2 regions of the Streptomyces sp. NPDC049577 genome follow, and region 2 is predicted to be linked to the other one. Evidence: riboswitches for the same ligand, from Rfam matches in the RefSeq annotation. Region 2 holds a riboswitch; the other holds the start of a gene.
The links. A riboswitch is a leader RNA that binds a small molecule or an ion and turns the genes downstream of it on or off. The one in region 2 is predicted to bind cobalamin.
Positions count from the first base shown of each region.

Region 1: another riboswitch for cobalamin. It lies ahead of AB0K09_RS16465 (HoxN/HupN/NixA family nickel/cobalt transporter); the one in region 2 lies ahead of AB0K09_RS26650 (cobalamin biosynthesis protein).

Region 1 is NZ_JBFAPH010000128.1:6,891-11,095, reverse strand. Features, by position in the region: gene AB0K09_RS16475 (YIP1 family protein) at 91-681, opposite strand; gene AB0K09_RS16470 (APC family permease) at 728-2,299, opposite strand; cobalamin riboswitch at 2,416-2,632, shown strand; gene AB0K09_RS16465 (HoxN/HupN/NixA family nickel/cobalt transporter) at 2,662-3,792, shown strand; gene uvrA (excinuclease ABC subunit UvrA) at 3,815-4,205, opposite strand, start outside.
Region 2 is NZ_JBFAPH010000313.1:1,653-5,857, reverse strand. Features, by position in the region: gene AB0K09_RS26655 (cobyric acid synthase) at 1-801, opposite strand, end outside; gene AB0K09_RS26650 (cobalamin biosynthesis protein) at 831-1,826, opposite strand; cobalamin riboswitch at 1,881-2,012, opposite strand; gene AB0K09_RS26645 (hypothetical protein) at 2,168-2,383, opposite strand; gene AB0K09_RS26640 (inorganic phosphate transporter) at 2,393-3,598, opposite strand; gene AB0K09_RS26635 (class II aldolase/adducin family protein) at 3,711-4,205, shown strand, end outside.

The DNA of each region.
Region 1 (4,205 bases), on a different contig from region 2:
AGAACTGTTCTCGAGCCCGCCCGGTGTGCATCCCCCGTCGCACCGGGCGGGCCATCGTCGTTCCGGGGCCGCTGCCGTTCGGGCCGGCCGTCAGCCGCTGCCGGGCGGGAACTTCAGCAGGGCCACGGCCGCCAGCATCTGTACGCTCACCGCCGCCACCGCCTTGCGGGTCGGCAGATGGTGCTGGCCGCGGATCAGCAGGACGGCCAGCGCGCAGCCGAAGGCCGCCGTCACGGAGGCCGCGGCCCGCACGGGCACCGAGTCCGAGGGCAGCCAGGCGTCGAGGGCCAGCCGGGGCAGGTCGGTCGCCCAGAAGACGAGGACGAACAGACCGGTGGTGGGCGCGAACCTGCCGTTGCCGCCCAGCCGGCGGGCGATGGCATGGGTGACGATCCCCAGCAGCAGGCTGGCCAGCAGCACCACCACGGCACCGATGGCCATCGCCCACAGGGCCAGCGCGGGGCTCACCTCCCACTGGCCCCAGAAGGAGTCCTTGCCCATCGTGCCCATCGCCCCGCACAGCAGGCTCAGGAACGTCGCCGCACCCCACACGCTCCGGTCCCGGGCCTCGTCGAGCACGTCGACGGGCCGGTACCAGAGCCCGAATATCAGGCGGTGCCAGAGCAGCCGGCGCGGCTTGGCGGAGGTGGGCTTCGAGGACGGGGCACTGGTCACGGGCATGGGTGCCGTTTTATCACCGTTCGGCAACTCCGCCGGTGTCGGGCCGTCAGGCGGGCGTCGGCTCGCGGTCGTTCGGGCCGTTCTCCGCGCCGTCGTCCGGGCCGCTGTCCGGACCACCGCCCGGGCTTCGCCCGTGGGTGTCCCCGGCGGCGTCCGGCAGGTACTCCTCGCTGATCTCGCGCGGTCCGAACGGCCACACCTTCTCGTACGCCGCCCACGCGGCGAAGGCCGCGCAGCCGGCGGCGACCCAGGCCAGGGACCATTCGATGGGGTGCCGGCCGGGGGAATTGCGGTCCGCGTAGCCGTAGATGACCAGCCAGCCCACCAGCGCCACCAGGCTCGGCAGCGGATAGAGCCACATCCGGTACGGCCGCGGCAGCCCCGGCTGGCGGCGGCGCAGCACCGTCACGGCCACGATCTGGGCGAGCGCCTGCACCAGCACCATCACGGTGGTCAGCAGCTGGATCAGCGTCGCCAGATCCGTATGACGGCCGATCAGAAACCCCACGGCGCCGATGACGCCCATCGTCACCAGCGGCAGCACCGGGAAGCGGTGGCGCGGGTGCAGGGTGCCGAAGGGGCGGAAGAAGACCTTCTCCCGGGCGGCGTCGTAGGGCACGCGCGAACCGCCCAGCAGCCCGGTGTAGACGGAGGCGAAGGCGGTGACGAGGATCAGCACCGTGACGGCGTTCGCGGCGGCCTTGCCCCAGGTCCTCTCCAGCACCGCCGAGGCCACCGAGGTGGCGGCCGTGGAGCCCGGGTCGAGCATCTCCCGCCAGTCGACCACGCCCAGGGTGCCGATCTGGAGCAGCAGATAGATGACCATGATGCCGAGGATCGAGTAGACGATGGCGCGCGGCAGGGTGCGCCCGGGGTTCTTGATCTCCGCGCCCATGTAGGCGGCGGTGTAGTAACCGCCGTAGTCGTAGATGCCGATGGTCAGACCCGCGGCGAAGCCGATCCAGAAGTGATTGCCCGTCAGCTCGAAGGCGTGGGCGGGGTAGGTGAACGCGAGCGCGGTGCTGAAGTGCGTGAACGCGGCGACGATGACGAGCACGACAGAGGCGATCATCACGCACCACAGCACAGCGGTGATCCGCGCGATGTTCTCCACGCCGCGCCACAGCAGCGCCACGACCACCGCGATCAGCGCCAGCCCGGTCAGATCGCCCTGGCCCGGCGTCATGCCCGGCCAGAGGAAGCCGAGGTACTGGACGAAGCCGATCACGCCCGTCGCCATCGCCAGCGGGATGAACAGCATCGCCGTCCACACGAACAGGAAGGGCATCAGCTTGCCCGTGCGGTACTGGAACGCCTGCCGCAGATAGACGTAACTGCCGCCCGCGCCCGGCAGGGACGCGCCGAGCTCGGCCCAGACCAGACCGTCCGCCAGCGCCAGCACCGCGCCCGCGACGAAGCCGATGACGGCCTGCGGGCCCCCGAAGGCGGCAACCATCAGCGGGATCGTGACGAACGGCCCGATCCCGCACATCTGGCTCATGTTGATGGCGGTGGCCTGGAACAGCCCGATGCGCCGGGCGAAGGCCCCCGGCGGGGCCCCGGCCCCGCCCGGTGAGTCCTTGCCGGCCCGACGGGGCCCGTGCTCAGCGTCTGCCATGGCGGTCAGCCCTTTCTGCTCGTTCCCGCACACGTAGCACCGGCCCGCCCGCGCGTCCATCGCTCCGTGCATACGTGGTGATAACCACTTCTTCGTCAGGGGATGCGGCCGAAACGTTAAGGTGGCCCGGTCGTGGTGCTCGGGAAGACCGGTGACGGACCCTCGTGGTCCCATTCCGGAGCGGCCCTCGCCACTGTGATCGGGGAGTTTCCGTCCCACACCGCGCGTCCACGGGCGCGCGGAGCCACTGGCCGCAGCCGGCTGCCGGGAAGGCGGGGGCGGGCGCGAACGGACCCGTAAGCCAGGAGACCGGCCACGGCACCGAAGAAATGATCCACGAGGTGCTGGAGCGTTCACCCCTGATGTCCGTGAATACCGCCGTGTCCGACCGCGCGCCCGACGGCCCGCCGCCCGCCTTCCGCTGGCGCCGCCAGGACACCGTGCGCACCGCCGGCCTGCTGGCCGTCATCGCCGCCCTGCACGTCGTCGCCTTCGGCGTGCTCTTCCTGCTGGTCGTGCCCAACCACTACCGGGTCGACTCCAAGGTCTTCGGCGTCGGCCTCGGCGTCACCGCCTACACCCTCGGCATGCGGCACGCCTTCGACGCCGACCACATCGCCGCCATCGACAACACCACCCGCAAGCTGATGGCCGACGGCAAGCGCCCGGTCTCGGTCGGCTTCTGGTTCGCCCTCGGCCACTCCAGCGTGGTCGTCGTCATGGCCGCCCTGGTGGCCGGCGGCACCCATCTGGCCGGGGTGCTGATGAACGAGGAGTCCACCACCCACCAGACCCTCGGCGTGGTCGGCACCACCGTCTCCGGCGGCTTCCTCTACCTCATCGCCGCCCTCAACCTCGTCGCCCTCTCCGGCATCCTGCGCATCTTCCGCGCGATGCGCGAGGGACGCTACGACGAGGCCGAGCTGGAACGGCAGCTGGACTCCCGGGGCTTCATGAACCGCCTGCTCGGCCGGCTCACCCGCTCCGTCTCCCGCCCCGGCCAGATGTATCCGCTGGGCTTCCTCTTCGGGCTCGGCTTCGACACCGCCACCGAGGTCACGCTCATGGTGATGGCCGGCAGCGGCGCCGCGGCCGGCCTGCCCTGGTACGCGATCCTGTGCCTGCCGCTGCTCTTCGCGGCCGGCATGAGCCTGTTCGACACGCTCGACGGCACGTTCATGAACTTCGCCTACCAGTGGGCCTTCTCCAACCCGGTGCGCAAGGTCTACTACAACCTCACCATCACCGGGCTGTCGATCGCCGTCGCCTTCCTCATCGGCACCATCGAACTGGTCGGCGTCCTGCACGAGAAGCTCGGGCTGGACGACGGGGTCAGCGGCTGGATCGCCGGGCTGGACCTCGACAACGTCGGCTTCGTCATCGTCGGCCTCTTCGTGGCCGTCTGGGCCCTCGCCCTCGCCTACTGGCGCTTCGCCAAGGTCGAACAGCGCTGGGCGGCCCGCACGGCCGCCGCCCCGGCCTCCGACGGATGACCAACGGCCGCCGGGACGGACGTCAGGCGCCCAGCTCCTTCGCGAGGTAGCGCGCCGTCACGCTCCCGGCGGCCGCCGCCACCTGCTGCGGCGTGCCCGCCGCGACCACGCGCCCGCCCTCGTCGCCGCCCCCGGGGCCGAGGTCCACGACGTGGTCCGCGCCCGCGACCACGGCCATGTCGTGCTCGACGACCACCACCGAGTCGCCCGCCTCCACCAGCCCGTGCAGCTGCCGCAGCAGCACCTCGGTGTCGGCGGGGTGCAGCCCGGTCGTCGGCTCGTCGAGCACGTAGAGGGTGTGCCCGCGCCGGGTGCGCTGGAGCTCCGCGGCGAGCTTGACGCGCTGCGCCTCCCCGCCCGACAGCTCGGTGGCCGGCTGGCCCAGACGCAGATAGCCCAGACCGACCTCCCGC
Region 2 (4,205 bases):
CGCGCAGACGGCCACGCGCAGCACGTCGCCGCCGTACGGCGGCGCGACCACCGACTCGCGGACGGCGCCGCGCAGCGACACGCGCAGCCCGTCCTCCTCGTCGATGCCGAGCCCGTGCGCGAACGGCAGCACGCCCACCGTCGGACGGCCGGTCAGCTCGCGCAGCATGTCCAGGCCGGGCTCCAGCAGCGTGACATCGCCGCGGAACTTGTTGACGAGGTAACCCGCTACCAGCTCCTGGTCCTCGCGGGACAACAGCGCGGTCGTGCCGAAGAAGGAGGCGAAGACGCCGCCCCGGTCGATGTCGCCGACCACCACGACCGGCAGTCGCGCGGCCCGTGCGAGGCCCATGTTGACGATGTCGCTGCGCCGCAGATTGATCTCGGCCGGGCTGCCGGCGCCCTCGCAGATCACCGCGTCGTGCGTGCGCCGCAGCTCGGCCAGGCACTCGGTGACCGTGCCGAACAACTGCTCCTGCCGGCCCGCGTGGTAGCCACGGGCGCTGAGCTCGCCGACCGGCTTGCCCATCAGCACGACCTGGCTGCTGCGGTCGCCGCCGGGCTTGAGCAGCACCGGGTTCATCAGCGCCGTCGGCTCCACGCCGGCCGCCGCGGCCTGCATGGCCTGCGCCCGGCCTATCTCCGCGCCCTCGCGCGTGACATAGGAGTTGAGCGACATGTTCTGCGCCTTGAAGGGCGCCACCTTTACGCCCTTGCGGGCCAGCCAGCGGCAGATGCCCGCGGTCACCACGCTCTTGCCCGCGTCGGAGGTGGTCCCGGCCACCAGCAGGCCCCCGCCCAGCGGGCCGCCCGGCCCGCGCCCGTCCGTCGTCACCGGTTCCTCCTCGTGGACACCGTCGGTTGCGCCTTCGAGAGCCTGCCCAGCGCGCGGGTGCGGGAGACGGCGTACCGGCAGGCGACGGAGGCGCCCAGGGCCAGGACCGCGACCCGGCGCGAGAGCCGCACCGCGCGCTCGATGTCGCGCACCTCGACCGGGCGGTTCTCCTCGCCCAGCACGGGCCGGTGCTCGACGCGGCCGGAGTAGGCGAGGGTGCCGCCGAGCCGCACGCCCAGGGCCCCGGCGAAGGCCGCCTCCACCGGGCCGGCGTTGGGGCTCGGGTGCCGGGAGGCGTCCCGCCGGGCGATCCGCCAGGCGCCGCGCCGGTCCGGGCCGGCGAGCACGGTGAGGGCGGCGGTCAGCCGCGCGCCGGGCCAGCCGACGGCGTCGTCGAGCCGGGCCGAGGCCCAGCCGAACCGCAGGTGGCGGGGCGACTTGTGACCCACCATCGCGTCGAGCGTGTTGACCGCGCGGAAGCCGACCAGCCCGGGCACCCCCGCGAGGGCGCCCCAGACCAGCGCGCCGACGACGGCGTCGGAGGTGTTCTCGGCCACGGACTCCACCACGGCGCGGGCGATCTGCTGGTGGTCCAGGGCCTGCGGGTCGCGCCCGCACAGGTGCGGCAGCCGCTCCCGGGCCACGTCCAGGTCCCCGGCGGCGAGCGCCCCGCCGACGGCCCGTGCCTCGCGGCCCAGCGAGGTGCCGCCCAGCACGGCCCAGACGGCGGCCGCGGTCAGCGCGGTCTCGGCCGTACGGGAGCCGCGTACGGCGCGGGTGAGCAGCGCGGCGGCGGCGGTGGCGCCGCCCGCGCAGAGCAGGGTGTGCAGGGTTCCGCGACCTCGGTGGTCGCGCCACAGCCGGTCCTCGACGGCCTGCGCGGCACGGCCGAACGCGGCGACCGGGTGACCGCGGCGGGGATCGCCGAGCACCAGGTCGCCGAGAAAGCCGAGCGCCGCGCCGGACGCGTAGACCGCGGTGCGGCCGGGCATGGCGATGTGTCCTCACTCAGGGTCCGCGCCCTGGATCGACGTGACCGGCGACCAGAGTCTCCTGGCTCCCGGATCCGCGTCGCCCCCGGCCTTCCAGCCGCCTTCGTACGGCCGTGGCCCTCATGACGGGGGTGCGCTCCCCGGTGACAGTGGCGGGACCGCGCCGGACTCGCACCGGCTTCCTCTGCTGTCGCCGTTTGGCGTTCGGCAGTCCACCACGAGCCGGAGCCAAGGTCAACTCTCCCCAGGGGCCCGGGAGCCCGGAACGCCGGACGGGCCGAGCGGATGTCCGCTCGGTCCGTCCGGCGCGCAGCGGCCGTGACGGCCGCGAAGAGGCGTGGTCAGCCCACGATCAGATAGATCCCGTACCCCACGGCCGCCGCGCACAGCGCGTAGCAGAGGTAGGCACCCGTGCGGGCCAGGGCCGCGCCGCTGCCCGCCTGCCCGGCGGGGCGGGACGTGCCGACGATGCCGAGGGTGAAGACACCCACCAGGGCGACGGTGACCAGGACGCTGACGCCGAAGACCTGGCCGAGGGCCATCCAGTTGATGTGCATGGTCGCTTCCTAGGCTGCGGTCTCGGACGTGGCCAGCGGGCCCGCCGGCGGCGGGGCGACGGCCTTGAGGGCGGCGGTGACGACACCGGCCGGCTCCGCGGCGGGGGCGGCGGGGGCGTCGGTGACGTTGTCGTGCGTGACCGGCTTGCGGCGCGAGGCCGCCCAGATCGCGCCGCTCGCGGCGAGGGCGAGGACGGCCACCGCGGCGACGCCCCAGTCGCCCTGGTCGGCGAGGAGGGCGGCCGCGCCGGCGACGAGACCGGCGGCCGGGAGGGTCAGGCCCCAGGCGAGGACCATGCGGCCGGCCGTGGACCAGCGCACCACGCCGCCCTTGCGGCCGAGGCCGGCGCCCATGACCGAGCCGGAGCAGACCTGGGTGGTGGAGAGCGCGAAGCCGATGTGCGAGGAGGCGAGGATCACCGTGGCGGCACCGGTCTGGGCGGCGAAGCCCTGCGCCGGGCGGATGTCGGTGAGGCCCTTGCCGAGCGTCTGGATGATGCGCCAGCCGCCCAGGTACGTGCCGAGCGCGATGGCCAGGCCGGCCGAGACGACGACCCACAGCGGCGGGTCGGAGTGCGGGGCGATGACGCCACCGGTGACCAGCGCGAGGGTGATGACGCCCATCGTCTTCTGCGCGTCGTTGGTGCCGTGCGCGAGGGAGACCAGGGCGGCCGAGGCGATCTGGCCGGCGCGGTAGCCCTTCGCGGTGTCCTGCTCGTCGCGGCCGCGGGAGAGGCGGTAGGTGAGCCGGGTCGCGGCCGTGGAGGCGATGCCGGCCACGATCGGGGCGCACACCGCCGGGATGAGGACCTTCATGACGATCGCGTCACCGTGCACGCCGTGCGTACCCACCGAAACCAGGGTGGCGCCGATCAGACCGCCGAAGAGGGCGTGCGAGGAGCTGGAGGGCAGGCCCGCCAGCCACGTCAGCAGGTTCCAGACGATCGCCCCGACCAGTCCGGCGAAGATGATCTCGGGTCTGACCCCGGCCTTCTCGTCGATGATGCCGCCGGAGATCGTCTTGGCGACCTCCACGGACAGGAACGCGCCGACGAGGTTGAGTGCCGCCGACATCGCGACGGCGGTCTTCGGCTTGAGAGCGCCGGTGGAGATGGTGGTGGCCATGGCGTTGGCCGTGTCGTGGAAGCCGTTCGTAAAGTCGAACACCAAGGCCGTGACGATCACGATCCCGATGAGAAGCGTGATGTGTTCCATTCACCCAGGCAATCAGTTCGGTGGTCAGTACGCGGCGACCGTAGGGACTCCGGGTGAACGGAAGGTGAACTGGGTCGGGCGGCGCCATGACACCCACCGGAGGCGGACAACGATGACGGATCTGGCCGAGCGCGACGAGATACGCCGGGCATGGGCAAAAGTCGTGGCCACGGCCCGGCGCACCACGGCCGAGGGCCTGGTGGTGGGCACCTCCGGGAACGTCTCCGCCCGGATCGGGGACGTGGTCCTCGTCACACCCACCGGCGTGCCCTACGACCGGCTCGGGCCCGGGGACGCCGTCGGCGTCGGCCTCGACGGCCGCCGGCTGTTCGGCGCACTGCTCCCCACCAGCGAGTTGCCCATGCACCTCGCCGTCTACCGGGCCACCGACGCAGCCGCGATCGTGCACACCCACGCCGTGCACGCCACGGCCGTCTCCACCCTGGTCACCGAGATGCCGCTGATCCACTACATGGCCGCCGCCCTCGGCGGCCCGGTCCGCGTCGCCCCGTACGCCCTCTACGGCACCGACGAGCTCGCCCGGCACATCCTCACCGCCCTCGAGGGCCGCACCGGCTGCCTCCTGCGCAACCACGGCACCCTCACC